Regions from separate parts of the Streptomyces sp. NBC_00322 genome, predicted to be linked through region 2. Evidence: riboswitches for the same ligand, from Rfam matches in the RefSeq annotation. Region 2 holds a riboswitch; the other holds the start of a gene.
The links. Region 2 has a riboswitch for glycine ahead of gcvT (glycine cleavage system aminomethyltransferase GcvT). Riboswitches for the same ligand answer to the same signal wherever they lie in the genome.

Region 1: it holds a riboswitch for glycine, as region 2 does, so the genes downstream of both, gcvP (aminomethyl-transferring glycine dehydrogenase) here and gcvT (glycine cleavage system aminomethyltransferase GcvT) in region 2, are expected to answer to the same signal.

Annotation. Positions count from the first base shown of each region.
Region 1 covers NZ_CP108019.1:7,459,504-7,475,171, forward strand. The annotation lists gene OG905_RS34070 (mannose-1-phosphate guanyltransferase) at 1-487, shown strand, start outside; gene OG905_RS34075 (DUF881 domain-containing protein) at 585-1,514, shown strand; gene OG905_RS34080 (small basic family protein) at 1,511-1,843, shown strand; gene OG905_RS34085 (DUF881 domain-containing protein) at 1,849-2,784, shown strand; gene OG905_RS34090 (FHA domain-containing protein) at 2,933-3,814, shown strand; gene ftsR (transcriptional regulator FtsR) at 3,857-4,600, shown strand; gene OG905_RS34100 (bifunctional nuclease family protein) at 4,654-5,127, shown strand; gene OG905_RS34105 (MerR family transcriptional regulator) at 5,286-5,879, shown strand; gene OG905_RS34110 (DNA polymerase IV) at 5,947-7,437, shown strand; gene OG905_RS34115 (PRC-barrel domain-containing protein) at 7,350-7,730, opposite strand; glycine riboswitch at 7,845-7,941, shown strand; gene gcvP (aminomethyl-transferring glycine dehydrogenase) at 8,120-11,005, shown strand; gene OG905_RS34125 (DUF5999 family protein) at 11,128-11,319, opposite strand; gene OG905_RS34130 (hypothetical protein) at 11,651-12,238, opposite strand; gene OG905_RS34135 (glutamate-cysteine ligase family protein) at 12,722-14,236, shown strand; gene OG905_RS34140 (substrate-binding domain-containing protein) at 14,330-15,668, opposite strand, start outside.
Region 2 covers NZ_CP108019.1:2,901,033-2,916,700, reverse strand. The annotation lists gene glyA (serine hydroxymethyltransferase) at 1-1,006, opposite strand, end outside; gene gcvH (glycine cleavage system protein GcvH) at 1,029-1,403, opposite strand; gene gcvT (glycine cleavage system aminomethyltransferase GcvT) at 1,463-2,599, opposite strand; glycine riboswitch at 2,748-2,845, opposite strand; gene OG905_RS13020 (AAA family ATPase) at 2,991-3,653, shown strand; gene OG905_RS13015 (enhanced serine sensitivity protein SseB) at 3,950-4,720, shown strand; gene OG905_RS13010 (enhanced serine sensitivity protein SseB C-terminal domain-containing protein) at 4,788-5,576, shown strand; gene OG905_RS13005 (ABC transporter permease) at 6,015-7,013, shown strand; gene OG905_RS13000 (ABC transporter substrate-binding protein) at 7,122-8,897, shown strand; gene OG905_RS12995 (ABC transporter permease) at 9,023-10,021, shown strand; gene OG905_RS12990 (ABC transporter ATP-binding protein) at 10,018-11,115, shown strand; gene OG905_RS12985 (ABC transporter ATP-binding protein) at 11,181-12,494, shown strand; gene OG905_RS12980 (trimeric intracellular cation channel family protein) at 12,513-13,172, shown strand; gene OG905_RS12975 (thioesterase family protein) at 13,234-14,079, shown strand; gene OG905_RS12970 (ArsR/SmtB family transcription factor) at 14,135-14,452, shown strand; gene OG905_RS12965 (SRPBCC family protein) at 14,449-15,300, shown strand; gene OG905_RS12960 (TIGR03086 family metal-binding protein) at 15,372-15,668, opposite strand, start outside.

The DNA of each region.
Region 1 (15,668 bases), 4.6 Mb from region 2:
CGCCGCGTACCACGGCACACAGGTGGAGTGGACGACCACCTCGCCCGACGATCTGACGCGTGTCGGGCGCGAGGAGACCACGATCTTCGGTGGTGACGGCCGAGGTGCCTTCATCATTCCGGAGTTCAGCAGCGTCTTCGACGGCTCGGCGGCCCTTGTACGGCTGGTCGGGCTCGTGGCCCGTACGCAGCTCACGCTGAGCCAGATCGATGCCCGCATTCCGCGGGCGCATGTGCTGCGGCGCGATCTGGCCACTCCTTGGGCGGTCAAGGGGCTGGTGATGCGGCGCGTCGTGGAGGCGGCCGGTGACCGGCATGTCGACACGACCGACGGTGTACGTGTGGTCGAGGCCGACGGTCGCTGGGTGATGGTCCTTCCCGACCCCGCGGAGGCCGTCACTCATTTGTGGGCAGAGGGGCCGGATGACGCTTCGGCGCAGGCGCTCCTCGACGAATGGTCCGCCGTTGTGGACAGCGCAGGTCACTGACGTGTGACGGGTGTGCCGGGAGTTGTCCGCAGACGGCTTCCGGCACACCGGTGGGGCCATTCGGCGGTAACACCTGCGACGTGCGACGATGTGCGGCATGTCGCAGCAGCCCCCCGTTCGGAGCACCGGCTCTCCACCCGCACGTCCCGATGCGTCCATGTCGCTGCTGACGAACGTCATGGAGCACAGCCTCGACGACGGATACGCGGAGGCGTCGGCCCGCAAGGAGGCCGAGGGCGGAGGTCTTCCCCGTACGCTGCGTGCCAAGCTCGGACTCGCGGCCGGCCTCGTGCTGGCCGCGCTCGTCGTGACCGTCGGAGCGGCCGAGGCGCGGATATCTGCACCGGTGGTGGCAAAAGAGCGCGAGGAGCTCATCGACCGGATCGACGCGGAGACCGCGGACGCCGACGCGCTGGAGCGGAGTGTCGACACGCTCCGCGACGAGGTGGGGAACCGGCAGCGCAAGGCCCTCAAGACGCAGGGCGGGGAACAGGCAGAACTTGTCGCACTGCTCTCCGGCGCCACAGAGGTGGAGGGGCCGGGGGTGAAGCTCGTCGTCGACGACGCGAAGGACACCGATCAGGGTGGCGGCGGGCCGCGGGAGAGCAGCGGCTTCAACGACACGGGCCGGGTGCGCGACCGCGACATGCAGCGGATCGTGAACGGGCTCTGGGAGTCGGGCGCTGAGGCCGTCGCGATCAACGGGCAGCGGCTGACCGCCCTGTCGGCGATCCGCGCGGCGGGCGACGCCATACTGGTCGACAACAAGCCGCTGGTGCCGCCGTACACGGTGCTCGCGGTCGGGGACGGGAAGAAGTTGAGCACCGCGTTCCAGGACAGTGCCGACGGGCAGTATCTGCACGCGTTGCAGGAGAACTTCGGTATCCGCACCAGCATCTCCACCGAGGAGAAGCTGCGCCTGCCGGCGGCGCCGAGCTTGATCGTACGTACAGCAGAGCCGAAGACCCCCGACGCCGGGAAGGGCAACGGGCAGGGCACGGCTGACACAGGGAAGGGCACATCGTGATCGCCGTACTGGGCCTCGTCGTCGGAGTCGTGGTCGGACTGTTGGTCCGGCCCGAAGTGCCGGCGGTGGTCGAGCCCTATCTGCCGATCGCCGTCGTCGCGGCTCTCGACGCGGTCTTCGGTGGCCTGCGGGCCATGCTCGACGGAATCTTCGTCGACAAGGTCTTCGTCGTCTCCTTCCTGTCGAACGTGGTGGTGGCAGCGCTGATCGTGTTCCTGGGCGACAAGTTGGGCGTGGGCGCCCAGCTGTCGACGGGTGTGGTCGTCGTGCTCGGTATCCGGATCTTCTCCAACGCTGCCGCGATCCGCCGGCACGTGTTCCGGGCGTGAGGCCGATGAACAGCGAAGAGAATCCGCAGGGCGAAGAGCACCCCAAGGGCGATGAGCCGGAGTCGGTGACGCCGTCGGCCGCCAACACCGGTTCCGGGAACGCTGAGCCGGAGCAGACCCAGCCGGAACAGCCCGAGCCGGAACAGCCCCGCCCGGAGCAGCCTGAGGCTCAGAAGCCTGAGGCTCAGAAGTCCGAGGCCGAGAAGCCCGAGCCCGCGCAACAGACCGGTCGGCAGCGGCTCGTCGCGGTGCTGTGGCCCCCGCGGGTCAGCCGCGCTCAACTCATCGTCGCCCTCCTGCTGTTCGTCCTCGGTCTGGGCCTCGCCATCCAGGTCCGCTCCAACAGCGACAACAGCGCGCTGCGCGGCGCCCGCCAGGAGGACCTGGTGCGCATCCTCGACGAGCTCGACAACCGCACGCAGCGGCTCGAGGACGAGAAGCAGCGTCTGGAGGACCAGCGCACCGAGCTGGAGAACAGCTCGGACCAGGCCGAAGAGGCTCGAAAGCAGACCCTGCAGAAGGAGCAGCAGCTCGGCATCCTGGCCGGTACGGTCGCCGCGCAGGGCCCCGGCATCACGCTCACCGTCGAGGACCCGTCCGGCACGGTGGAGTCGGACATGCTGCTCGACGCGATCCAGGAACTGCGCGCGGCGGGCGCCGAAGCGATCCAGGTCAACGGCGTCCGGGTCGTCGCGGACACCTACTTCACGGGAACCGGTGCCGACATCGAGGTGGACGGCAAACCGGTCAAGGCCCCGTACCGATTCAAGGTCATCGGCAAGCCGCAGGATCTGGAGCCCGCCCTGAACATCCCGGGCGGCGTGGTCCAGACACTGGAGAAGGAGCAGGCCACCGCCACGGTGGCGCGCTCGCAGAAGATCGTCGTGGACGCCTTGCGACCCGCGAAGCGGCCTGACTACGCTCGGTCGTCGGCGCAGTGAGGCGGGGGTGCATGGGGTCCGGCGGACCAGGGCATGAGCTTGCGGGGGGTCGGCACATCACACGCGTGCCGCGTGGTGGAAACTGTCTGGTGGTCACGGACGTTGTGATGATGTCCGGGTCGGCAGGTCTGATCATTGAGGGTTCGTCCTGCCCCACGGGCGGGTCTATTTCGGTCAAGGGGAATCGCCCGTGAAGTTGTTTGGGAAGTTGTTCGGCAAGAGCGCACGCGAGGACGGTGGCAACGCCCGGCATCGCGCGCCGCGCCATGGCCAGAGTGAGGAGCAGGGCGCTGAGCGGCCGCTCTTCCGGGATGAGGTCGCTGGTCCGGGCGGTGACATTTCGGGCGGTCAGGGCGCGTCGTCTGTTGACCCTGCCGGTTCCGGCCGCATAGGTTTCGGGGAACCATCAACCTCAAGTACGGGTGGAGGGTTTGCTCCGGACCCGTATTCAACCAATCCCCACGCGGGGCAGCCGCGGCAGGAGGATCCGTCCATGTCGGCCTTGGTTTGTACGAGGTGCGGGCACCGCAATGCCGAGGCCAGCCGGTTTTGCTCCAACTGCGGTGCGCCGCTGCGTGGCGGGGCGCCCGCCGAGCGTGCTTCGGAGACGACCTCGACGATCTCCATCTCCGGCCTTGAGGCGTACGACTCGGAGGTGACGGGGCAGACACAGATTCCGTCTCTGTCTCCCGAGGCCCAGGCCGCCGTCGACGCGCTGCCGCTCGGCTCGGCGCTCCTGGTGGTGCGCCGCGGTCCGAACTCCGGAAGCCGCTTCTTGCTGGACGGCGAGCTGACCACGGCCGGCCGTCACCCGCAGAGCGACATCTTCCTCGACGACGTGACCGTCTCGCGGCGTCACGTGGAGTTCCGCCGGGGACCGGACGGCCGCTTCAGCGTCGCGGACGTCGGCAGCCTCAACGGCACGTACGTCAACCGCGAGCGGATCGACTCCGCCGTCCTGTCGAACGGTGACGAGGTCCAGATCGGCAAGTACCGGCTGGTCTTCTACGCGAGCCAGCGGGGCGTGTAACCCTCCCCCAGACTCCGTCCGGGGGGACCCCCAGGAAGGTACATGCTGCGAACACCGACGGGCGGTGCCGGGCACGGCACCGCCACCGCGGGCGAGAGGCTGATGAGCATCGGTACGGTGCTCAGTCGGCTGCGCGACGAGTTTCCCGAAGTGACCATCTCCAAGATCCGTTTTTTGGAGTCCGAAGGGCTGGTCGAGCCGCGGCGGACACCGTCCGGGTACCGCAAGTTCACTTCCGAGGACGTGGAGCGGCTGGCGCAGGTGCTGCGGATGCAGCGGGATCACTATCTTCCGCTGAAGGTCATCCGTGAGCATCTCGACGCCCTGGGCCGCGGTGAGCAGCTTCAGCTGCCCTCGCAGGGCCCGCAGCGGGAGCTGCTCGACGGCCCGTGGGAAGCCGGCGCCGACCGGCCGACTGCCGCACGGGTGGGCCGTTCCGAGCTCCTCGCGGCCGCTGATGTGAGCGAGGCGGACCTGGCCGAGTGGGAGTCGTACGGCCTGCTGGCGCAGGACGAGGACGGCGCTTACGACGCCGAGTCGGTGACAGTGGCCAAGCTGGTCGCGGACCTGGGGAGATTCGGGCTGGAGCCGCGGCATCTGCGGGCGATGAAAGCCGCCGCGGACCGTGAGGCGAGCCTGGTCGAGCAGGTCGTTGCACCCTTGCGGCGGCACCGTAATCCGCAGACCAGGGCGCACGCCGAGGCGACCACGAAAGAGCTCGCTGCCCTGTCCGTGCGGCTGCATGCGGCCCTGGTACAGACGGCTCTCGGGGTCCGGCTGCACTGATCATGGGAGAGCCCGACTACCCAAACCGGTCGGGCACGTCCTAGGGTTGCTGTGTGAACGAGCTCGACGTTGTGGGTGTCCGGGTCGAAATGCCCTCGAACCAACCGATCGTGCTCCTGCGTGAAGTGGGAGGCGACCGGTACCTCCCCATCTGGATCGGTCCCGGGGAGGCCACCGCCATTGCCTTTGCCCAGCAGGGCATGGCTCCGGCGAGGCCGCTGACGCATGACCTCTTCAAGGATGTGCTGGAGGCGGTGGGCCAGGAGCTCACCGAGGTGCGCATCACTGACCTGCGCGAAGGGGTCTTCTACGCGGAGCTGGTCTTCGCCAGTGGCGTCGAGGTGAGCGCCAGGCCGTCCGACGCCATAGCGCTGGCCCTGCGTACGGGTACGCCGATCTACGGCAGCGACGGGGTCCTCGACGACGCGGGAATTGCCATCCCGGACGAGCAGGAGGACGAGGTGGAGAAGTTCCGCGAGTTCCTCGATCAGATCTCGCCCGAGGACTTCGGCACCAACAGCCAGTGACCGTCCGAACGGTCGGCGTCAGCGCATTCGAGTAGCCTTTCCCCGAATACGGGCACGAGAAACCACTCTCAGGGTGATTATCACTCGGCGTGGCGATCGTTGACGCACCCCTGGTGACTGCCTACCGTCGAGTCGGCAGGTCAAGGACGGAGGTCGGCGTGAGAAGCAGCGGCGACGGTACGGCTGGGGGCGTCCCCGGACGGAGTCTGGGGGAGGGCGGGCTGCATCCGCTTCACGAAAGTGCGGCCGAGGCCAGGGAGACGATCGGTTACCGCGGTCCGACCGCGTGTGCGGCGGCGGGTATCACCTACCGCCAGCTCGACTACTGGGCGCGCACGGGGCTGGTCGAGCCCAGCGTGCGGTCGGCGTACGGATCGGGCACGCAGCGGCTCTACAGCTTCCGCGATGTGGTTGTACTCAAGATCGTCAAGCGTTTCCTGGACACCGGCGTAGCGCTGCAGAACATCCGCACCGCGGTACAGCATCTGCGGGCGCGCGGCGTCTCGGACCTGGAGCGCATGACGCTGATGAGCGACGGTGCCACCGTCTACGAATGCTCGTCGCCGGACGAGGTCGTGGATCTGCTCCAGGGCGGCCAGGGGATCTTCGGGATCGCCGTCGGCGTGGTCTGGCGTGATGTCGAGGCGGCGCTGTCGCAGCTCCACGGCGAGCGGATCGACACGGGCGAGACGCTGGTCGGCAACAACCCCGCGGACGAGCTGGCCAGACGCAGACGCGACCGGGCCGTCTGAGCCGGCGCGGCGTACGGACCACGCTCTGCCGGGGCCATTGTCAGTGGCGTAGGGCAGCATCGGAGTTGTGAGATCCGCGCCGACGATTCTGCATCTGGATATGGATGCCTTCTTCGCCGCCGCCGAGCAGGCGGCGAAGCCGAGTCTGCGCGGAAAGCCCGTCGTGGTCGGCGGGCTCGGGCCGCGCGGGGTCGTCGCCACCGCCTCGTACGAGGCACGGCGCTTCGGGGTCCACTCCGCGATGCCGATGGCGCAGGCGAGACGGCTGGCGCCCAACGCCGCGTATCTCGTGCCGCGCTTCTCGCTCTACCGCACGGTCAGCGAGCAGGTGATGGAGCTGCTGGGCAGGCTCTCGCCGCTGGTGGAGCCGCTGAGCCTGGACGAGGCGTTCGTGGACCTGGAGGCGGGCGGGGTCGCTGACGACTCCACGTCCGCCAGGGAGAGGGGGGAGCGGCTGCGTGGGGAGATCCGCGCGGTCACGGGTCTCACCGGGTCCGTCGGGCTCGCCGGATCCAAGATGCTGGCCAAAATCGCCTCCGAGCAGGCGAAACCCGACGGTCTGTTGCTCATAGAGCCGGGTACGGAACGTGAGCTGCTGGGACCGATGTCCGTGCGGACGCTGCCCGGGGTTGGACCTGCGACGGGGGAGCATCTGCGCCGGGCTGGTATGACGACCGTCGCCGAGCTCGCTGAGGCGGGCGAGGACGAGCTCGTACGGCTCCTGGGCAGGGCGCACGGCACCTCGCTGTTCCGGATGGCCATGGGGTACGACGACCGGCCTGTGGTGGCCGAGCGGGACACGAAGTCGGTATCGGTCGAGGACACCTTCGATGTGGATCTGCACGACCGGGTGCGGGTTCGGATCGAGGTGGAGCGGCTCGCCGACCGGTGTGTGCAGAGGCTGCGGGCCTCAGGGCACTCCGGGCGGACCATCGTGCTGAAGGTGCGGCGATACGACTTCTCGACGCTCACGCGCTCCGAGACGCTGCGCGGGCCGACCGACGATCCCTCGGTGGTGCGGGAGGCCGCCGGGCGGCTCCTGGAGGCCGTGGACACCACGGGCGGGGTACGGCTGCTCGGCGTGGGCGTCACCGGGCTCACCGACTACACCCAGGAAGACCTCTTCGCCCAGGCTGCTGCCGAGGAACAGGCTGCCGCGGACGATCATGCCGGATCGGCGCACGAGGGGTCAGCGGAGGCGGAGGGCGACGGCGACGAGTCGGATGGGGCGGGCGTCGCGGAGCCCGTGGCGCATGCGGAGCGGCGCTGGGCGGCCGGGCACGACGTACGGCATGCCCAGTACGGGGCGGGCTGGGTGCAGGGCAGCGGCGTCGGACGGGTCACCGTGCGGTTCGAGGAGCCGGGGTCGCCGCCGGGACGCGTCCGTACCTTCCGTGTCGACGACCCCGATCTCGAGCCCTCCGACCCCCTGCCGCTGGTGCCGCTGCCCGAGAAGGAGCAGGGCGCGGGTCAGTCCTCCTGGCCCGCGACGCGGCCGAAGGAGGTGTCCGCCGACGGCGTGGGCGTCTCAGGGGCCTCGGACAGATCGAGGCCGTAGTGGTGGTAGAGCTGCAGTTCCTGCTCCGGGGAGAGATGACGGCCGACACCGAAGTCCGGCGCGTCCTTGATCAGCGAGCGTTCGTACGGGACGTGCAGGGTGTCGTCGACCACCTTGCTGGGCTCCAGCGGGACGAAAGCGTCCCTGCCGAAGAGGCCGGTGCGCACAGCAGCCCACTCGGGCACGCCGGTCGCATCGTCGAGATATACCTCGTCCACAGTCCCGATCTTGGTGCCGTTGCGGTCGAACGCCTTGCGGCCGATCAGGCTGCGCGGATCGATGTCGGTCTGCACGGTCCCTCCAATAGGTCGCAACTGCTGTTTAAATACTACAAAAGTGCACATCGTGACTGTCGGCCACTTGAGCGATCGGAGCGAGACCGCGCTGGTACGCTGGCAGACGGCTGCTGACCCCGTGCGGGAGAGTCCACCGGTGACACACCGGCGGCGCCGAAGGAGCAAATCCTCCCCGGAATCTCTCAGGCCCCTGTACCGCACGGACGAGGTCACTCTGGAAAGCAGGGCGGGCGTCGGACGGCGTCCGCTCTCACCGACGGTGAAAGCCGGCGCGCCTGCGTGCGCGCCGGTGAAGCTCTCAGGTTGAGATGACAGAGGGGGAGGCCGTCCGGGCATCCGCGCCGCGATGCCCCTCGCCGGTCGTGTCAGACCAGGAGGCCTCCTAAATGACCGCCAACCGCATTCCGCTCTCCCAGCTGGAGCAGGGCATCCCCTTCGAACAGCGCCACATCGGGCCCGACGCCGAGGCCCAGGCCAAGATGCTGGCGCAGGTGGGGTACGGCTCGCTGGACGAGCTGACCGCCGCCGCGGTGCCCGATGTGATCAAGAGCGCGGAGGCGCTGAATCTCCCGGGCGCGCGCACCGAGGCCGATGTCCTCGCCGAGCTGCGCACGCTGGCCGACCGCAATCAGGTGCTGGCGCCGATGATCGGCCTCGGCTACTACGGCACCTTCACGCCGCCGGTCATCCTGCGCAATGTCATGGAGAACCCTGCCTGGTACACGGCGTACACGCCCTACCAGCCGGAGATCTCCCAGGGCCGCCTCGAGGCGCTGCTCAACTTCCAGACGATGGTCGCCGATCTGACCGGCCTGCCCACGTCGGGCGCGTCGCTGCTCGACGAGGCCACCGCCGCGGCCGAGGCCATGTCGCTCGCCCGCCGCGTGGGCAAGGTCAAGAACGGCGTCTTCCTGGTCGACGCCGACGCCCTGCCGCAGACCCTCGCGGTGATCGAGACCCGCGCAGAGCCGACCGGTGTCGAGGTCGTCACCGCCGACCTGAGCGAGGGCATCCCTGCCGAGATCGCCGAGCGCGGCGTCTTCGGCGTACTGCTCCAGTACCCGGGCGCCTCCGGTGCCGTCCGTGACCTCAAGCCCGTCATCGAGCAGGCGCACGAGCTCGGCGCGATCGTCACCGTCGCCGCCGATCTGCTGGCGCTGACCGTGCTCACCTCGCCCGGCGAGCTTGGCGCCGACATCGCGGTCGGCACGACGCAGCGGTTCGGCGTGCCGATGGGCTTCGGCGGACCGCACGCCGGCTACATGGCCGTCCGCGAGAAGTTCGCGCGCAGCCTGCCCGGCCGGCTCGTCGGCGTCTCCGTCGACGCGGACGGGAACAAGGCCTATCGCCTCGCGCTGCAGACCCGTGAGCAGCACATCCGCCGCGAGAAGGCCACCAGCAACATCTGCACCGCCCAGGTGCTGCTCGCCGTCATGGCCGGGATGTACGCGGTCTACCACGGCCCCCAGGGACTGCGGTCGATCGCGCAGCGCACCCACCGCTTCGCGACGCTGCTCGCCGAGGGCCTGCGGGCCGGTGGCGTCGAGGTCGTGCACGGCTCGTACTTCGACACGCTCACCGCGCGGGTGCCCGGCAAGGCCGCCGACGTGCTCGCCGCCGCACGCGAGGGCGGTGTCAACCTCCACCTCGTCGACGCCGACACCGTCTCCATCTCCTGCGACGAGACCACGGGACGCACGGAGCTGAACGTGGTCTGGGCCGCCTTCGGCATCGAGGGCGACATCGAGGCGCTGGACGCGGCGACCGAGGACGCTCTGCCGCAGTCGCTGCTGCGGACGGACGACTACCTCACGCACCCGGTCTTCCACCAGCACCGTTCCGAGACGGCGATGCTGCGCTACCTGCGCAAGCTCGCGGACCGGGACTACGCGCTGGACCGCGGCATGATCCCGCTCGGCTCCTGCACCATGAAGCTGAACGCGACCACGGAGATGGAGCCGGTCACCTGGCCGGAGTTCGGGCAGATCCACCCCTTCGCCCCCGTCGAGCAGGTCGCCGGATACCTCACGCTCATCCATGAGCTGGAGGAGCGCCTCGCCGAGGTCACCGGGTACGACGCGGTCTCCATCCAGCCCAACGCCGGTTCGCAGGGCGAGCTCGCGGGCCTGCTGGCCGTGCGCGCGTACCACCGCGCCAACGGCGACGAGCAGCGCACCATCTGCCTGATCCCCTCCTCCGCGCACGGCACCAACGCCGCCAGCGCGGTGATGGCGGGCATGAAGGTCGTCGTGGTGAAGACCGCCGACGACGGCGAGGTGCACATCGAGGACCTGCGCGCCAAGATCGAGCAGTACCGCGACGAGCTCTCGGTCCTGATGATCACCTACCCGTCCACGCACGGCGTGTTCGAGGAGCACGTGGCCGACATCTGCGCCCAGGTCCACGAGGCCGGCGGCCAGGTGTACGTCGACGGCGCGAACCTCAACGCGCTGGTGGGTCTCGCCAAGCCGGGCAAGTTCGGCGGCGACGTCTCGCACCTCAACCTGCACAAGACCTTCTGCATCCCGCACGGCGGCGGCGGTCCGGGCGTGGGTCCGGTGGGTGTGCGCGCGCACCTCGCACCGTACCTCCCCAACCATCCGCTCCAGCCGACCGCGGGACCCGAGACGGGTGTGGGTCCGATCTCGGCCGCTCCCTGGGGCTCGGCGGGCATCCTGCCCATCTCCTGGGCGTACGTACGGCTCATGGGCGGCGAGGGCCTCAAGCGCGCGACGCAGGTCGCCGTGCTCGCGGCCAACTACATCGCCAAGCGCCTGGAGCCGCACTACCCGGTGCTCTACACGGGCCCGGCGGGCCTCGTCGCCCACGAGTGCATCGTGGACCTGCGGCCGCTGTCGAAGTCGACCGGTGTCAGTGTCGACGACATCGCCAAGCGGCTGATCGACTACGGCTTCCACGCGCCGACGATGTCCTTCCCGGTGGCCGGCACGCTGATGATCGAGCCCACCGAGAGTGAGGACCTGACCGAGATCGACCGCTTCTGCGACACCATGATCGCGATCCGGGGCGAGATCGAGAAGGTCGCCTCGGGCGAGTGGCCCGCGCAGGACAACCCGCTCAGCAACGCCCCGCACACCGCGGCCGCGCTCGGCGGAGAGTGGGAGCACGCCTACAGCCGTGAGGAGGCGGTCTTCCCGGCCGGGGTGAGCGCCGCGGACAAGTACTGGCCGCCGGTGCGCCGGATCGACGGTGCGTTCGGCGACCGTAACCTCGTCTGCTCCTGCCCGCCGATGGACGAGTACGAGAACTGACGGACGGCGACCGGCAGACGGGGCCAGACAGGCGGCGCGCATGCGTCAGGGCCGGTGCGGAGGTCAGTCTCCGTGCCGGCCCCTCGTCGTAACGGACGACTTTCGTCGCCGTACGGACGGCTCTAGGCGGCCGTCATCACCTGCCGGTGCGGCGCGATGATCTGCCCGTCCGGCAGCAGCTCGCCGGTGTCCTCGAAGAGCAGGATGCCGTTGCACAGCAGGCTCCAGCCCTGCTCCGGGTGGTGCGCCACGAGACGCGCGGCTTCCCGGTCGGCTGAGTCGGATGTCGGGCAGGCTGGCTGGTGCTGGCACATGGCTGGGTTCTTTCGCTGCGTTGTGTCGAATGTGACTGTCCTGCGGCTCGATGAGGAGTTCATGGCCGCCCCCCGTATCTCTCGGTCCGATCCCAGTGTTGCCCCACGGGCGTCAATCCGCAGGGATTTCGCGGCAGCTCTTCTTACTGGTTAATGACGTGTCACCCGGGCGGACGGTTCAGCTCAACTGCATTGTCCTTTCGGGTGGTTCGGGGGGGCCGGTATGGGCTAGTCCACCCGGGGCAGAAATGCGCCCCGCGACCGGACGGTCACGGGGCGCGAAGTGGGTGTGAGCAGGGGCCGCCTGGGGGCGCTCCTCAGACCGCGGCGGTCATGCGGGGGAGCCGAGCAGCGGGGCCGGAGTGAGGCGCAGGGTCATGACCGGGAGCAGATCGGAGACCTGGTGCGGCCGGTGCGCGGTGATGCCCGGAGGCGCCGGAGCCAGCGGTACCAGTACGTCGGTGGGGCGGGGTGTGCCGGTCCCGGCGTCGGCGTCGGTGTCGCCGTGCAGCCAGAGGGTCAGCATGTAGAGCTCGGGGATGGAGAGCAGCCGCGGCTGGAAGTGGGTCCTCATCGACTCGGCCTGCCGCAGCGCCCGTTCGGTGGAGCTCAGATAGGGGCCTTCGAAGAAATGCGAGAAGGTCCAGCCGTCTGGGGTGAGCATCGTCTCCGCCGCGGCCACAGCGCGTTCGCCGCTGCGGATGAGGAAGCGCCAGCCCGTGAGGCGGGTGTAGGGGGCACTGCTGCTCGGGACGATCTGATCCAGCACATGGACGGGAAGCGGCAGTTCGGGGCTCAAAGATCCCTGGACGGACCTCAGAGCGGGTGTGCGGGCCTCGCGGACGGCGGTCGGGGAACCGAGAGCCGCGAGGACGCTGCGGAGGGCAGGCGCGGGGGCCGGGGGGACATGCAGCGGCATGGTGGGTCGCCTCTCACTTCGGAGACACGTTTGTGCAGGGGCAGGTGCGGACGGCACTGTCAGCGTGGCGGGGTCAGAGGGGGCCGGAAACCCCACCGGGCGCCAACTCTCTGCCTCGTTCGCGAAGTTTATACGACACGTGTTCTCGCCATGTTTCTGCTAGCGCTCCTGCGTATTTCCGGCAAGGCGGAATCAGGTCTATTTGTTGCGAAGTATCTGCCGATTCCTTGAGCGAGCAGGTTCACGGCCTGGGGCTTTACTGTCGGCACGGTAGGCTGAAACCTGTCGGTGTTTTTCACCAGGCATCGGGCAGCGGAAACTGCGAACTGCATCATGCCGAGGGAATGTGCCGCTCGGCCACTTCGCACACCCTACTGGCAGCGGACCGTCCATGGGGCGTTATGGATCAGTCAGTGTGGGCATTATCGACCGTGACGTGATCGGCTGGTGCTGCGTGGTGCCCACTCGAGGAGGGACGCTTCGATGGGGGAGAAGGTCGTGGCAGGCGGGTTCCACCTGTCCGATCGGCAAAGGTACCGGAGGAAGTTGCAGCAGTGCCTCGCGGGACTGGGGAGGCTGCTGGCCGAGAAGAGGTTCGACCGGCCCAAGAATCTCATGGGTCTTGAGATCGAGCTCAATCTCGCGGGTTCCGACGGGCTGCCACGGATGATGAATGCGGAAGTGCTCGAGCGTATCGCAAGCCAGGATTTCCAGACCGAGCTCGGAATGTTCAACCTGGAAGTAAATATTGTTCCGCACAGGCTGAGCGGGCGGGTTCTCGACCAGCTGGCAGAGGAGTTGCGCACCGGCCTCGGATACGCCCACCGAAAGGCCGTAGAACTTGGCTCGGGGATCGTCATGATCGGAATTCTTCCGACGCTCGCCCAGGACGACCTGGTTTCCGCGAACCTCTCGGACGTCGACCGGTACACGCTCCTCAACGACCAGATCGTCGCGGCCCGCGGCGAGGAATTCGCGCTCGACATCGAAGGCGTGGAGCGGCTGACCTGCACCTCGGCGTCCATAGCGCCCGAAGCCGCCTGTACGTCCGTGCAGCTGCACCTCCAGGTGACGCCCGCGAGATTCGCGGATGTGTGGAACGCCGCGCAGGCGGTGGCCGCCGTCCAGGTCGCCGTCGGCGCCAACTCCCCCTTCCTGTTCGGCAGGGAACTGTGGCGCGAGTCGCGGCCGCCCCTTTTCCAGCAGGCCACCGACACCCGACCGCCCGAACTGCAGGCGCAGGGGGTCAGGCCGCGGACCTGGTTCGGCGAGCGCTGGGTGAGCTCGGCGTACGACCTCTTCGAGGAGAACCTGCGCTACTTTCCCGCCCTGCTGCCGATCTGCGACGAGGAGGAGGACCCGCTGCGGGTGCTCGAAGAAGGCGGGGTCCCCAGGCTCCAGGAGCTCGTGCTGCACAACGGAACCGTCTACCGCTGGAACCGCCCGGTGTACGCGGTCGTCGACGGCGTACCCCATCTGCGGGTCGAGAACCGCGTGCTCCCGGCCGGGCCCACGGTCACCGACGTGATCGCCAATGTCGCCTTCTACTACGGGCTGGTGCGCGCGCTCGCCGAAGAGGCCAGGCCGGTGTGGAGCAAACTGCCCTTCTCCGCCGCGGCCGAGAATTTCGACACCGCGTGCCGCCACGGCATCGACGCGGAACTCCGGTGGCCGCGCCCGGGCCGGGCGGGCGGCATCACCACGGTGCCGGCCGTCAAGCTCGTACGGGACGAACTGCTGCCGCTCGCCGCAGCGGGACTCGACGCGTGGAACGTCGAGCCCGCCGACCGCGACTTCTATCTCGGCGTCATCGAGGAGCGGTGCAAGAGGCGCGTGAACGGGGCCACCTGGCAGGCAGACACCTATCACCGCGCGCTGGAGGCCGGTCTCGGACGGGAGGCCGCACTCGCGGCCACCACCCGTCGCTACTGCGAGTTGATGCACCTGGGCGAGCCGGTGCACACCTGGCCGGTCGGCTTCCCCGGATCCCGCTCCTGAGCGGGTCCCCATCCTGAGCGGGTCCCCATCCTGCGCGGGCGCCTCACTCCTGGGCGGTCCACCTCCCCCGGCGAGCCGACTCCTGGGCGGGACTCACTCCTGAGCCGCGGTCCGCCCCGTCTGCCCGACCGCCATGATCGCCTTCAGGATCACGCCCTGGATCTCCGCGGGATCGCTCACCTGGTATCCGGCGCCGCCCGTCGCCTTGGCGATCTCGTCGACCTCCGCCTGATCGGCGTCGGGGCCGACCGCGATCGCGATCAGGGGCACCGGACGATCGGGGTCGGTGAGCTCTTTCAGCCGGGAGATCAGCTCGCTGCGGGAGATGCTGAACCGGTCCTGGTTGGAGCCGTCCGTGAGCAGGACGAGGGCGTTGAACTTGCCCTTCGCATAGGTCGCCCGGGCTTCCTTGTAGGCGGCGAGCGTCGTGTCGTACAGACCGGTCGCGCCGTCCGGGACGGGAGCGAGCGCCTTGAACGCCTTGGAGAGCCGGGCCCGCTGGGTGCCCTCGCCCTTGACGGGGGCACCCAGCCGGGCCGTCGGCACGAGCTTGCGGTAGTCGTTCGGTCCGTCGAGGCCGGTCGCGAACTCCCACAGCCCGATCTCGTCCTGCGGTGTGAACTGGCGTAGTGCCTGCAGCAGGGACGCCTTGGTGACATCGAGCCGGCTCTCCGGTTCACGGCCCGGCACAGGCTGCTGCATGGATCCCGAGACATCGACAACCGTGGTGAGACGGGCGCTCTGCACGGTGATGGTCCATGTGCCCAGCGTCTCCTGCAGGGCGTCCGTCGGCAGCGGCTGGGCCGTGACCGCCGACGGGGCGTAGGGCTGGGGCGCACGGCCGCCGGCGGTGCTTACGACCGATTCCTCGGCCTCGCCGTCGGCAGCGCGGAAGCCGTGCGCCGTCAGGGTCCGCCGGGCCTCCGTCTCACCCAGCAGCCCCATGAAGCGCGTGGCGGCCCGGCCCTCGTCGGTGCTCAGCCGGCTCTCGTCGACCAGGTTGTACGGATAGTCGAGCTGGGGCGCGCCGTCCTTGGGATAGAAGAGGTCGAGGTCGCGTGCGCTGTCGCGGGTGGCTGAGTTGTACGCGAAGGCGGCCTGCTCGGAGAGATACACGGCCTGGTTGCTCAGGGGGTCGCCGCCACCCTTGCCGGATTTACCGGGCGCCAGGGTGCCCACCACCTTGGCGTCCGCGTCCGAGACACGCTGCGACAGGAGTTTGGCGGTGGCGGCGACCTCGGTGTCGGCATCCGGGCCGCCCGCCTTCCCCACGGACTGGGCGACGCTGGTGAGCGCCAGCAGCCCGGTCGCGCTGCGGTCCGGGTCGGCGGAGCCGAGACGCACCCTGTCCGTCGCTGTGGCGGCCTGCGTCAGCTGCGCCCAGGTGTACGTCTTCCTGGGCCAGCCGAGGGCGGAGCCCGCCGAGTGGACC
Region 2 (15,668 bases):
CCTGCTGGCCGTCCAGCTCGGAGTTGCGCAGGTCGACCAGGACCAGGTGCACGTCCGTGCCGCCCGACAGGACGGAGACGCCGTACTCCTTGACGTCGTCCTGGACCAGACGCTCGGCGAGGATGCGGGCGCCGTCCAGCGTGCGCTGCTGGCGCTCCTTGAAGTCCTCGGAGGCCGCGACCTTGAAGGAGACCGCCTTCGCCGCGATGACGTGCTCCAGCGGGCCGCCCTGCTGACCCGGGAACACCGCGGAGTTGATCTTCTTGGCGAGCTCCTGCGTCGACAGGATCACACCGCCGCGCGGACCGCCGAGGGTCTTGTGCGTGGTGGTGGTGACGACATGCGCGTGCGGCACCGGGTTGGGGTGCAGTCCGGCGGCGACCAGACCCGCGAAGTGGGCCATGTCGACCATCAGATACGCGCCGACCTCGTCCGCGATGCGGCGGAAGGCGGCGAAGTCCAGCTGACGCGGGTACGCGGACCAGCCGGCCACGATCAGCTTCGGCTTGGACTCCTTGGCGAGCCGCTCGACCTCGGCCATGTCGACCTGACCGGTCTGCTCGTCGACGTGGTACGCGACCACGTTGTACAGCTTGCCGGAGAAGTTGATCTTCATGCCGTGGGTCAGGTGACCGCCGTGGGCGAGGTTCAGGCCCATGATCGTGTCGCCCGGCTTGAGCAGCGCGAACATCGCGGCGGCGTTCGCCTGGGCGCCCGAGTGCGGCTGCACGTTGGCGTGCTCGGCGCCGAAGAGGGCCTTGATGCGGTCGATGGCGATCTGCTCGACGACATCGACGTGCTCGCAGCCGCCGTAGTAACGGCGGCCCGGGTAGCCCTCGGCGTACTTGTTGGTGAGGACGGAGCCCTGGGCCTCCATGACCGCGACCGGAGCGAAGTTCTCCGAGGCGATCATCTCGAGGGTGGACTGCTGGCGGTGGAGCTCGGCGTCGACGGCGGCGGCGACGTCCGGGTCCAGCTCGTGGAGAGGGGTGTTGAGAAGCGACATCAGGCGATCCCTACGGTCGTGGTCAGCCGGAGAACTCGGTGTACTCGTCGGCGGAGAGCAGATCCTTCGGCTCGTCCGCGACGCGCACCTTGAACAGCCAGCCCCCCTCGAAGGGGGCGGAGTTCACCAGCGACGGGTCGTCCACGACGTCCTGGTTGGCCGCGACGACCTCACCGGTGACCGGGGAGTACAGGTCGCTGACGGACTTGGTCGACTCCAGCTCGCCGCAGGTCTCGCCCGCGGTCACCGTGTCACCGACCTCCGGGAGCTGTACGAACACCACGTCGCCGAGCGCGTTGGCCGCGTGCTCCGTGATGCCGACCGTCGACACGCCGTCCTCGGCGGCCGACAGCCACTCGTGCTCCTTGCTGTAGCGCAGCTGCTGGGGGTTGCTCATGGCCTGAATTCTCCTGTACGCGGGGGAGTGCTGGTGAACGGGAGGTGTGGTGCTGAAGGTCACTTCTGGCGCTTGTAGAACGGCAGCGCGACAACCTCGTACGGCTCATGCGTACCGCGGATGTCCACGCCGACGCCCTCGGTGCCCGGCGCGGCGTGCGCCGCGTCCACATAGGCGATGGCGATGGGCTTGCCCAGGGTCGGCGACGGTGCGCCCGAGGTGACCTCGCCGATCACCGTGGCGTCCGCTCCGCCCACGGCAATAACAGCCATCCCGGCGCGCGGGACCCGGCGGCCCGTGGCGATCAGACCGACGAGCTTGCGCGGCGGGCTGGTCTCGGCGCGCTCGGCGGCGGCCTGCAGGGCCTCGCGGCCCACGAAGCGGCCGTCATTGGTGGTCTTCTCGAACTTCACGACCCGGCCCAGACCCGCGTCGAAGGGGGTCAGGGCGGTCGTCAGCTCATGCCCGTACAGCGGCATGCCCGCCTCCAGGCGCAGCGTGTCCCGGCAGGAGAGCCCGCAGGGGATCAGACCGACCGGGGCACCGGCCTCGGTCAGCGCCTGCCAGAGCTTCTCGGCGTGCTGCGGCTCGACGAAGAGCTCGAAGCCGTCCTCGCCGGTGTAGCCGGTGCGGGCGATCAGGGCGGGGACGCCCGCGACCGTGCCGGGCAGGCCCGCGTAGTACTTGAGGCCGTCGAGGTCGGCGTCGGTGAGCGACTTCAGGATGCCGGGGGACTCGGGGCCCTGGACGGCGATCAGGGCGTACGCGTCGCGGTCGTCGCGGACCTCGGCGTCGAAGCCCTGGGAGCGCTCGGCCAGCGCGTCGAGGACGATCTGCGCGTTGCCCGCGTTGGCGACGACCATGTACTCGCTCTCGCCGAGGCGGTACACGATCAGGTCGTCGACGATGCCGCCGTCCTCCTGGCAGATCATCGTGTAGCGGGCGCGGCCGACGCCGACGGAGCCGATGTTGCCGACCAGCGCGTAGTCGAGCAGATCGGCGGCCCGGGGACCGGTGACGGTGATCTCGCCCATGTGGGAGAGGTCGAAGAGTCCCGCCTTGGTGCGGACCGCGTTGTGCTCGTCGCGCTCACTGGCGTACCGGAGCGGCATGTCCCAGCCCGCGAAGTCGGTCATGGTCGCGCCGAGCGACCGGTGCAGGGCGTCGAGGGCAGTCAGACGGGGGGCGTTGCTCATAGATGTGGCTCCCAGGGCAGGCCGATGAGGACGATCCTCCCCATCTGTCATCGGAACCTGAGAGGTTCGTCGCAACCGTACGTACAGGTGGTTGCGACTTGCACCTTGGGTGGAGCCGCTCGACAGCGGCTCGCTTTTCAGATCTGCCTCATCACACGCGGTACGGGGCCTGAGAGATTCAAGGGAGGGACTTGCTCCTTCGGCGCCCGGCGCACACAGTGGCCAGGACTCTCCCGCGTGGATTCAAGCGGCCTGTATGCAGTTGGCGCGCACATCATTGCACGCATCGCGGCGGAGTGGGGGCCCGGCCTTGCTGTAAAACGGTTGTACCGCATTACCGTTTCTTTACACTTCATGGGCAAGGGTGGGTGACCCGACATCGGGGAGGGTGATGACGTTGCAGAGGTCCGAGGCCTACGCGACGACCGCGGGGGTGCCGGCCCGGTCGGCCCTGCCCGCCCGGCGACTGCTCGGCGCGCCCGCGCCCGTGCTGCGTGACCTGAGGGACCGCTGCGGGCGCAGCCCGAGAAGCCTGGTCTTCGCCACCGGTGACGTGGTGGTCGTCTCCGGCCTGCCCGGCAGCGGAAAGTCCACGCTCATCCGGCGCGCGGCGACCGGCCGCGGCATCGACTCGCAGGACACCCGCGACCAGTGGGACGCGCGCATGCCGCGCCTGCTGCCGTACGCCGTCTACCGCCCGCTCGTACGTCTTGCCCACTACGCCGGGCTGCGGCGCGCGCTGCGCTCCGGCGAGAGCGTCGTCGTGCACGACTGCGGCACCCAGGCCTGGGTGCGGCGCTGGCTGGCCCGCGAGGCGCGGCGCCGGGGGAGCGAACTGCATCTGCTGCTGCTCGACGTGAGTCCGGCAGCCGCCCGCGCGGGCCAGCGTGAGCGTGGCCGCGGAGTCTCCGGATACGCCTTCGCACGGCACCGGCGGGCGGTGGGCCGCCTGATCGCGGACGCGGAGGCGGGGCGGCTGCCGGTGGGCTGCGCGTCGGCGGTCCTGCTCGACCGCGATGCGGCGGGGGCGCTGGGGCGGGTGGGCTTTCAGTAAGCCGGGGGCGCTGCCCCCGGACCGCCGCGCCTCAAACTCCCCCAGACTTCGTCCGGGGGGACCCCCACGGGGCTGATTGTGCGGCCCTGCCGCACAATCAGCCCGTCCGGCGTTTGAGGACATGCGGCCGAAGTCGCATATGGGGTCTGGGGGCCTGCCCCCCAGTTACGGGATGGGGGGTACCTCCCACGGCCGCCAGGCCGTAGGGGGAGGGCGGAGCCCCCGGGCAAAGGCCCACCGCCCCGCGTTATCGTCGACGCGCAGACCGCACGACGCCCGGGGGAGAAGGACCGCACATGCACACACCCGAGCAGGCTCACCCGCATCCCTACGGCGGCTGGCCGGCCAACGAGCTCGAAGAGGTGCTCGCCGCGTCCCTCGGCAACGCCTCCGCAGGAGGGCGTCTCGTCGAGGTGCTCGGCCGCAGTCAGCTCTGGGTGCCGCTGCCCAACGGCGGCAGCAACGACAGCCCGAATCTCGATCTGCCCACGTTGGAGATCGAGGGCGCCGCATACGTCCCGGTCTTCAGCTCCGAGCAGCAGTTCATGACCTGCGTCGGCAGCCATATGCCCTTCACCGTCGCCCCCGCCCGCGAGTTCGCCCGCGGACTGCCCCCGCAGCTGGGCATCGCCGTCAACCCGGGCGGCACCGTCGGCGCCCCGCTGCCCCCGCCCGCCGTCGCCGAACTGTGCCGGGTCGGCCGCACGCCCCTGGACGGCCCCGCGAGTGGCGGCCGGGTGCGGCTCTTCGAGCCGGACTGGCAGGAGGAGCCGGTGGACTTCCTGGACGCTGCGGCCGGTGAGTTCGAGTCCTCCGGTGTCGTACTGAGCGCCCGGCGTGCGCTCGCCTCCGTAGAGGGCGAGCCGCCGGCCCTTTTCATCGGTGTCCAGGTCTCCTCCTGGGAGGCCGCCGAACGCAATGCCCCGATGGACGCCCTCGGCCGGGCACTGGGCCGGGTACAGGTGCCCTGGCCCGTCAATCTCGTACTTCTGGATGTCGCGCAGGACCCGGTCGGACAGTGGATGCTTGAGCGCGTGCGGCCCTTCTACCAACGACAGCACGCGTAGTCGTCAAGTCGGTGTCAGGACTGCCGTTTAAGCTGGACCGGTCGATCGAAGAGGGGCGGAACCCAGGGTGAGTGCGTCAGGCACCGCGGCGGCGGGGCAGGTCGAGCACATGCTGCGCCAGGTGACACCCGGACGCTATGACGCGTACGAGGCGCTGCTGCAGGCCGTCGCCGACCCGTCGGGCAGCAGGCTCTGGATGCTGCTCTGGCACGGCCAGGCCGGCGCGCCCGACGCCCAGTACGGGAACATGGAGGTCGACGGCGTGGGCTACGCGCCGTGCGTGACCTCTGCCCAGGAGCTCTCCGCCTCGGGCTGGAACCGCGCGCACGAAGTGATCAGCGGCCCGGACATCGCCCGCGCCCTGTATCCCGAGCGCTGGGGTATCTGGCTCAACCCACACGCCCCGGGCGGCGGCGTGGGCATCCCCTGGCTCGATCTCCGCCGGATCGCCACCGGCCTCGACCGGATGCCCGCGGGTCCCCTGCGGCTGTCCGAACCGGCCATCGAGATCCCGCAGTTCTATGCCCTGCTCTCGCAGAACGCCCACCGCACACCCGCGGTCCGCTCCCTGCGCCGCGCCTGGGTGCAGCCCGCGCTCGGTGCTCCGTATCTCGCCATCGGGCTCGATCTGTACGACACGAGCAGGCAGTCCGTGGACACGGTGCGGGCGATGATGCAGCAGTCGATCGCCGCGGTCCCGGACGGGCTGCCCCTCTCCACGGTCGCGATGTCCGACGAGTACGACCCGGTGACGATGTGGCTGCGGGCCAATGCCCGCCCCTTCTACGACCGTGACGCTCACGGTGGTGCACCTGCCGGCGGCGGCTACGGCTACCCTCCGCCCCACGGCCGCTGAGCCGAGGGCGATTTCGCCCCATTTGCGACACGGTCGGTCGTATTTCCATGCTGTGCACCGGTGTTGAGGGCCGGATTGTGTCCGCTTGAGCCTTCGGGTGCCTTGTATTCGAATGAGGCGCCGTTGTCCGCATGGTGGTGCATCAGTCAACTTTCGCCCTATATGCGGTATTTACCGTTCCGCTGAGTCGGCGACTCCGTCCGTATAACGGAAACCCCCTCGCCGCATCACGTTTGAGCAAACATTCCCCGGGGGGGCTGGCGGGTGATCGCAGCAGCGTTGAAGACTCCCGCAACAAGGGCCCTTCGGTCCTGTGTACGACCTGCTTCTTCAAGCGTTCCTCGCACCACGCACACAATTCGCACCGCTGATGTGAACGAAGCCGCTACAGCGGCGGGCATGGGTCGGTCACCACCGGCCGGGAGGGTCCCCACCACGATGACGGCACCACTGCACGACACGAGCGCGGCCGAGACCGCGGCCGTCGATGTCGCCGCCGATGTCCCGCAGAAGGCCATTGAGGGGCGTTCGCCCTGGAAAATCGCCTGGATCCGGTTGAAGCGTGACAAGGTCGCACTTGTCGGCGGCTTCGTGGTGCTTCTCCTGATCGTGGTCGCGATATTCGCTCCACTGATCGTGAGCTGGCTCGGGCACCCGCCCGAGGAACTCCACGAGGACGCGATCGACCCGCTGCTGGGCACCCCGATCGGCGACTGGGGTGGCATCAATTCCGACTTCCTGCTCGGAGTCGAGCCGGTCAACGGCAGGGACGTCTTCAGCCGCATCGTCTACGGCGCGCGGATCTCGCTTCTCGTAGCCTTCCTGTCCGCCTTCGTCGCGGTCACCCTGGGCACGGTCTTCGGTGTCATCGCCGGTTACTTCGGCGGTTGGATCGACGCAGCCATCAGCCGGGTGATGGACCTGCTGCTGGCCTTCCCGCAGCTGCTCTTCATCATCGCCCTGATCTCGGTCGTCCCGAACGAACTCTGGGGCTTCTCCGGTTCGGGTCTGCGGATCGCCGTCCTCGTGCTGGTGATCGGCTTCTTCGGCTGGCCCTACATCGGCCGGATCGTCCGAGGGCAGACGCTGTCGCTGCGTGAGCGGGAGTACGTCGAAGCCGCCCGCAGCCTCGGTGCGGGACGTACGTACATCCTCTTCCGGGAACTGCTGCCGAACCTGGTGGCACCGATCACCGTCTACACGACGCTGATGATCCCCACCAACGTCCTGACGGAAGCCGCGCTGAGCTTCCTCGGCGTTGGCGTCAAGCCGCCCACCCCGTCGTGGGGCGAGATGCTCTCGACGGCCGTGCGCACCTACGAGGACGATCCGCTGTTCATGATCATCCCTGGCCTGGCGATCTTCGTCACCGTGTTGGCCTTCAATCTCTTCGGCGACGGCGTACGAGATGCGCTGGATCCGAAGGGTTCCCGCTGACCCCCACACCGTCCCTGCGGACACACCGCCCCTGCCGAAGTGGTCAGGAGCATTACTCAAGAACCACTGCCCTCTAGGGCCGTGACTACTACGGAGGTTGCGAGCATCGTGACAACCAATCGCACGTCGAAGCGCAGGCTTGCCGCAGGCACGGCTGTCGTGCTCGCGGCCCTGCTGACAGCCACGGCATGTGGTGGCAAGGACGACAGCAAGGACGGCGCCGGCAAGGCGGCCGGCTTCAACGCCGGCATCGGCAAGGTGGCCAACGCGTCCTCGACGAAGGGCGGCACGCTGAAGTTCGTCGGCACGCAGGACGCCGACTCGTGGGACCCGCAGCGCGGTTACTACGGCTTCATGTGGGACTTCGCCCGCTACTACACCCGCCAGCTCGTCAGCTTCAAGCCGGAGGCGGGCCAGGCGAGCACCGAGCTCGTCCCGGACCTCGCGACCGCCAAGGGCGAGGTCTCGGACGGCGGCAAGACCTACAAGTACACCCTCAAGGACGGTGTCACGTGGGAGGACGGCTCGCCCGTCACCTCGCAGGACATCAAGTACGGCATCGAGCGCACCTGGGCCCAGGACGTCATCTCCGGCGGCCCGGTCTACCTGATGCAGGTCCTCGACCCGAAGTCCGAGTACAAGGGTCCCTACAAGGACAAGGCCGCCGACAAGCTCGGCCTGAAGGCCATCGAGACGCCGGACGCGAAGACCATCATCTTCAAGCTGCCGAAGCCGAACGGTGACTTCGAGCAGATGCTGGCCATGCCGGCCGCCACTCCGGTGAAGAAGGAGAAGGACACCGCCGCCAAGTACGGCCTGAAGCCCTTCTCCAACGGCCCGTACAAGATCGACTCGTACGCGCCGAACAAGTCGATGACGCTGTCGCGCAACACCAACTGGAAGCAGTCCACGGACACGATCCGCAAGGCGCTTCCGGACAAGATCACGGTCACCTTCATGACCAACGCGGACGACATGGACAAGCGCCTGCTCAAGGGCGACTTCGACATCGACATCAACGCGACGGGCATTGGCCAGGCCGCTCGTACCACTGCCCTGCGCGAGCACAAGGGCAACCTGGACAACGGCCAGACCGGCTTCATCCGCTACGCGGTCTTCCCGCAGACGGTCAAGCCGTTCGACAACATCGAGTGCCGCAAGGCGGTCATCTACGCCGCCGACCACAAGTCGCTCCAGACGGCGCGTGGTGGCCCGCAGGCCGGTGGCGACATCGCTCCGAACATGCTCCCCGCGGGCATCAAGGGCTCGGACCCCGCGTACGACCCGTACGAGGTTCTGAAGAACGACGGCAAGCCGAACGTCGAGAAGGCCAAGGCCTCGCTGAAGGCCTGTGGCCAGCCGAACGGCTTCAAGACCACCATCGCGGTGCGCAACAACAAGCCGGTCGAGGTCGCCACGGCCGTCTCGCTGCAGAACGCGCTGAAGCAGGTCGGTATCGACGCCCAGGTCGACCAGTTCGACGGCGCCCAGACGTCCGGCATCATCGGTTCGCCGAAGGTCGTCAAGGACAAGGGCTACGGCATCATCATCATGGGCTGGGGCGCGGACTTCCCGACCGGCCAGGGCTTCTCGCAGCCGCTGGTCGACGGCCGGTTCATCCTGCAGAGCGGTAACAACAACTTCTCCGAGCTGAACGACCCCGCGGTCAACAAGCTCTTCGACGACGCCATCGCCGAGACCGACCCGACCAAGGCCGGCGAGATCTACAAGCAGATGAACCAGAAGGTCTCCGAGGCCGCTGTCTACCTGCCCTTCGTCTACGACAAGACGATCACCTGGCGCAGCAGCCGACTGACCAACGCCTACACGGCCGACGCCTACAACGGCCGCTACGACTACGCCTCGCTCGGCGTCGTCAAGTAAAACCCCGTCAGTTCACGTTTCAGTGCCACACCCGCTAGGCACGAAGGGCAGGTGATGGCCGCGAACGGTGGCCCGGAGCCCTCTCCATAAGAGAGGGCTCCCGGGCCACCGTCGGGCCAAGCGCAGTGCTTGCATATCTCATCAGGCGAATCTTCGCCGTCGTCGTCATGCTGATGGTCATCACGCTGGTGACCTTCGGAATCTTCTTCCTCTTCCCCAAGATGATCGGGACGGACCCGGCGCTGTACTTCGTCGGCAAACAGTCCGATCCCGCGTCCATCGAGGGCATCCGGCAGAAGATGGGCCTGGACGACCCGATCCTGGTCCAGTTCGGGAAGTTCGTGATCGGCCTGGTGGCCGGGCGTACCTACGCCAACGGTGCCGACGTCACGCATTGCGCCGCACCTTGCTTCGGGTACTCGTTCAAGACCGAGCAGGAGGTCTGGCCGCTGCTGCTCGAGTGGCTGCCGGTCACCCTCTCGCTCGCCGCGGGCGCCGTCGTGCTCTGGGTGATCGGTGGTGTCTCCACCGGCATCATCTCCGCCCTCAAGCGCGGTACGCCCCTGGACCGTTCGGCGATGGGCATCGCCCTCGGCGGTGTCTCGCTGCCCATCTACTTCACCGGCATGCTCTCCCTGGCGCTCTTCTCCGACCAGCTGGGGTGGTTCGACCGGCCCGACGCGGCGTTCAGCGATGATCCCGCGGGCTGGTTCAACGGCATGGTTCTGCCGTGGGTCACTCTGGCCTTCCTCTACGCCGCGATGTACGCCCGGCTCACCCGGGCCACCATGCTGGAAGTCCTCAACGAGGACTACATCCGTACCGCCCGGGCCAAGGGCCTCACGGAACCCGTGGTGATCGGGAAGCACGCCATGCGCTCGACCATGACCCCGATCCTGACCGTCCTCGGTCTCGACCTCGGAGCCCTGGTCGGCGGCGCGGTCCTGACGGAGAGCACATTCTCCCTGCACGGCCTCGGCTACAACGCGGTGAAGGCAATCAGCGACCACGATCTGCCCGTGATTCTCGGGGTCACGCTCATCGCGGCCTTCTTCGTCGTCCTCGCCAATCTCGTCGTGGACCTCATGTACGCAGTGATCGACCCCCGAGTGAGGCTCTCATGACCGATCTGACGAAGACCGGCGCCGTCGGCGAACCCGTCTCCGCGGGCTCGGCCCCGTCCAACGCCTTCCTCGAAGTACGCGACCTCCAGGTGCACTTCCCGACCGACGACGGTCTGGTGAAGTCGGTCGACGGACTGTCCTTCACGCTGGAGAAGGGCAAGACCCTCGGCATCGTGGGCGAGTCGGGCTCCGGCAAGTCCGTGACCTCGCTCGGCATCATGGGCCTGCACCGCGTCGGTCAGTACGGCCGGCAGAAGGCTCACCTCTCCGGTGAGATCTGGCTGAACGGCAAGGAACTGCTGACCGCCGCCCCGGACGAGGTGCGTGAGCTGCGCGGCCGCGACATGGCGATGATCTTCCAGGATCCGCTGTCCGCGATGCATCCGTACTTCACCATCGGCAAGCAGATCAGCGAGGCGTACCTGGTCCACAACAAGGTGGACAAGAAGACCGCCATGAAGCGGGCCGTCGAACTGCTGGACCGGGTGGGCATCCCGGAGCCCCACAAGCGGGTGGAGAGCTACCCGCACGAGTTCTCCGGCGGTATGCGCCAGCGCGCCATGATCGCGATGGCACTGGTCAACAACCCCGAGCTGCTCATCGCGGACGAGCCGACCACCGCCCTGGACGTCACCGTCCAGGCGCAGATCCTCGACCTGATCCGGGATCTGCAGAAGGAGTTCGGCTCCGCGGTCATCATCATCACCCACGACCTGGGTGTCGTCGCCGAACTGGCCGACGACATCCTGGTGATGTACGGCGGCCGCTGCGTCGAGCGCGGGCCGGCCGAGAAGGTCTTCTACGAGCCGCAGCACCCCTACACCTGGGGCCTGCTGGGCTCGATGCCCCGCATCGACCGTGACCAGACCGAGCGCCTCATCCCGGTCAAGGGCTCCCCGCCCAGCCTGATCAACATCCCCAGTGGCTGTGCCTTCCACCCGCGCTGCCCGTACGCCGATGTGCCCAAGGGCGGGGTCACCCGCACCGAACGGCCCGAGCTGCGGGAGGTCGGCAGCCGGCACCACTCGGCCTGCCACATGTCGCAGGAGGACCGCACGCGGATCTGGACCGAAGAGATTGCGCCGAAGCTGTGAGTACTGCATCTTCCCGGGGGGCAACCCCCGGACCCCCGGCCGGAAAAGATCTTAAGGATTCCGAGATGACCATCCCGGAGCAGGCCACCTCCTCGCCCGAGCCGCTGCTCAAGGTCACCGGACTGGTCAAGCACTTCCCGATCACCAAGGGGCTGCTGCGCCGCCAGGCCGGTGCCGTCCAGGCTGTCGACGGCCTCAGCTTCGACGTACGTCCCGGTGAGACGCTCGGCGTCGTGGGCGAGTCCGGCTGCGGCAAGTCGACGATGGGCCGGCTCATCACCCGGCTGCTCGAACCGACCGGTGGCAAGATCGAGTTCGAGGGCAAGGACATCACGCACCTCGGCGTCGCGGGCATGCGCCCGATGCGCCGGGACGTCCAGATGATCTTCCAGGACCCGTACGGCTCCCTGAACCCGCGGCACACGGTCGGCTCGATCGTCAGCGCGCCGTTCAAGCTGCAGGGCGTGACACCCGAGGGCGGGATCAAGAAGGAGGTCCAGCGGCTGCTGGGCCTGGTCGGTCTCAACCCCGAGCACTACAACCGCTACCCGCACGAGTTCTCCGGCGGCCAGCGCCAGCGCATCGGTATCGCGCGGGCCCTCGCCCTGAAGCCGAAGCTGGTCGTGGCCGACGAGCCCGTCTCGGCGCTGGACGTGTCGATCCAGGCGCAGGTGGTGAACCTGCTGGACGACCTCCAGGACGAGTTGGGCCTCACGTACGTGATCATTGCCCACGACCTGTCGGTCATCCGGCACGTCTCGGACCGTATCGCGGTCATGTACCTCGGCAAGATCGTGGAGATGACGGACCGCAAGTCGCTGTACGAGGCGCCGATGCACCCGTACACGAAGGCCCTGCTCTCCGCGGTGCCGGTGCCGGACCCGAGGCGGCGCGGCACCAAGAGCGACCGCATCCTGCTCAAGGGCGACGTCCCCTCGCCGATCTCCCCGCCGTCGGGCTGCCGCTTCCACACGCGGTGCTGGAAGGCGACGGAGATCTGCAAGACGCAGGAGCCGCCGCTGCTGGCACTGAAGACGGGCCACCAGGTGGCCTGCCACCACCCGGAGAACGCGGAGGACCAGGCGCCGCAGGACGTGGTGCTGCTGTCGGCGGCGCGGGAGGCGATCGAGCTCGTCGAGGCGACGCCGAAGGCCGCGGAGGCGTCGGTGGACGCGGCGGCGGTCGTGGCCATTGCCAAGGTCGACGGTGACGCGGCGGACGCTGCCCACGTCGACGGCGGCGCTGCGGCCGACGAGGCGGAGGCTGTTTCTGCCGCGGACGCCGACGCTGCTCAGGGCGACGCCGACGACCTTGCGGAGGCCGCCGACGACAAGGGCAACCCCGCTCCCGGGGACTCGGGGGGCAGCGCCAAGGAGTAGACCCGGCACAATCGTCCGGTGCTCCTAGAACTGTTCACGCCCTCCGTCCAGCACGCGCTCGACCTCGCCGGGATCTTCGTATTCGCGATCTCCGGCGCACTGCTCGCCGTACGCAAGAACTTTGACGTCTTCGGCATCGCAGTGCTCGCAGAGGTCACCGCGCTGGGCGGAGGGCTTCTGCGTGACCTGATCATCGGGGCCGTCCCGCCGGCCGCCTTCACCGATACCGGGTACTTCCTCATGCCCCTCGTGGCGAGTGCCCTCGTCTTCTTCCTGCACCCGCAGGTGGAGCGCATCCAGGTCGGCGTGAACGTCTTCGACGCCGCCGGCCTCGGGCTGTTCTGCGTCACCGGCACCACCAAGGCGTACGAGTACGGCCTCGGCCTGACCTACTCGGCGGTCCTCGGTCTGGCCACCGCCGTCGGTGGCGGTGTGCTGCGCGACGTGCTGGCCAACGAGGTGCCCTCGCTGCTGCGCTGGGACCGCGATCTCTACGCCGTCCCGGCGATCGTCGGAGCGACCATGGTGGTGCTCTGCATCCAGTTCGACGTGCTCAACGCGGTCACCAGCGGACTGGCCGTGGTGACCGCGTTCGTCCTGCGTCTGCTCGCGATGCGTTTCCACTGGCGGGCACCACGCGCCTGGAACCGGCGCTCGTCCGCCGTCGAGGAAGGCTAGACCCGCGCGGTGCAACAGAAAAAAGCTACCGCTTAGTAATTGCCTGTTGTACGGTACTGCTATGGCACAGGCAGTTCAGGCATCCATCGGGGACAGCGAGTTCGACCGCGACACCGCCGTCACCCTGCGCGCACCGGGCGTCTACGACGCGGAGCTCTCGGCGGGCTGGACGATCATCCAAGCCGTCAACGGCGGCTACCTGCTGGCCCTGCTCGGCCGGGCGCTGGGCGACGCGTTGCCGCACCCCGACCCGTTCACCGTCTCGGCGCACTACCTGAGCGCGTCGCAGCCGGGACCCGCTGTGGTCCGCACCGAGACCGTACGCACCGGGCGCACGCTCTCGACCGGCCAGGCCTCGCTCTTCCAGTACGACGAGAACGGCGCCGAGGTCGAACGCATCCGTGTGCTGGCGACGTACGGCGATCTGGACGACCTGGCCGACGACGTACGGACGACGGCCGAGCCGCCCGCCATGCCGGCGCTTCAGGACTGCCTCGGGCCGTCCGACGGCCCCGCGGCGATCCCCGGAAGCTCGGCGATCACCGAGCGGCTGAACATCAAGCTCGACCCGGCGACCGTGGGCTGGGCTGTCGGTGCCCCCTCGGGCAAGGGTGAGATGCGCGGCTGGTTCTCGCTCGCGGACGGCCGCGACGCGGACCCGTTCTCGCTGCTGCTCACGGTCGACGCGCTGCCGCCGACGTCGTTCGAGCTGGGTCTGAAGGGCTGGACGCCGACGGTCGAACTCACCACACACATCCGCTGCCGCCCGGCGCCGGGACCGCTGCGGGTGTCGATCACGACGCGGAATCTGGCGGGCGGCTTCCTGGAAGAGGACGCGGAGGTGTGGGACAGCGCGGATCGCTTGGTCGCGCAGTCACGGCAGCTGGCGAAGGCGCCGCGCGGCTGAGGCGCAGACCCTGCATTCCCTTGTGGTTATATAACTCTCGGGATATGTTGGCGTCATGTCCATACCGTTCGACGTGCTCGCGGAGCCGAGCCGGCGCAAGATCCTCGATCTGCTGCTGGAGCGTCCGCATCTGGTCGGTGAGCTCACCGACCGGCTCGGCCTGAGCCAGCCCGGCACCTCCAAGCACCTGCGGGTGCTGCGGGAGGCCGGTCTGGTACGGGTCCGGCAGGACGCACAGCGCCGCTGGTACGAGCTGACGCCCGAGCCCCTCGCGGAACTCGACGCCTGGCTCGCGCACTACCGCCACCTGTGGTCCGGTCGCTTCGGCGCCCTCGAACGGCATCTCGACGCGATGGAGGACGACTCCTCATGAACCCGCACTCCGACACCCTCACGACGGCGGACGGGCGGACCGCACTGCGGATGGAACGCCGGCTGGCGCATCCGCCGCAGCGGGTCTGGGACGCGATCACCCAACCCGCCCACCTCGCCCAGTGGTTCCCCTCCGAGGTGACCGTCGACCTGCGGCCCGGCGGGACGGTGGGCTTCCTGTTCCCCGGCGACAGCGAACCGGCCATGACCGGCAAGGTCACCGACGCGCACGAGCCGCACGTCTTCGCCTTCACCTGGGGCGAGGACCATCTGCGCTGGGAGATCACCCCCGACGGCGAGGGCTCGCTGCTCACCCTCACCCACACCTTCGGCGACCGCTTCGGCGCCGCGAGCTTCGCCTCGGGCTGGCATGTGTGCATCACCGCGCTGGGTCAGCTGCTGGACGGCGAGAAGGCCGACGTCGCCCCCGACACCGGAGGCGAACTGCACGAGGCGTATCTCGCACAGTTCGACCTTGGCCGCGGCACGGTCGAGGACACCGCCGAGGGCCGCCGCCTCCGCATCGAACGCCAATTGGTGCGCCCGGCGGAGCAGGTCTGGGCCGAACTGACGGCGGGCGCGGAGCCGCGGAGGGGTGAGCCGGCGCCGGAGGGGTTCACGTCCTCCAAGACCCCGGCGGGCCCGGTCACCGAAACCCGCGCCCCTGAGCTGCTCGCCTACGCCACCCAGCCGGACGGCGAGGTCCGCTGGCACCTCACGAAGGGCACGGGCCACGGGCCGCGCCTGATCCTGACCCAGTCCGGTCCCCGGGACTTCGACGCGGAGGCGGCGCTGGGGGCGTGGCAATCCCGCGTGGAGGCGCTGGCGGCGCGGCTCCTGGAGACGTAGGGGGCGCCGCGCCCCCGGTTACGGGAAAGGGCGGGGTGGGGAACAGGCCCCGCGCACCCGCAGCGGCACCGTCACACCGTCCGCCCGAGCCACGCCGCCAACCTCCCATACGCATCCGCCCCCTCCGGCGCCTCCCGCACCACCCCGAACGGCACCCCCTCCACCCGCGCCTCCGCCGGGAGTACGTCACGAGCGATCGGCAGGATGATCTCGGCCAACTCCTCGTCCAGGGCCAGCGGGTGGCCCAGGGCCTGCGAGAGGTCCCAGGTGTGGGTGACCGTCTCCATCACATAGCCGCCGAGCGCCCCGGCTCCCGGCACCGCGCCCCACGGGACCGTGACCTCGCGGGCGAGCTTCGTGTCGTCCGC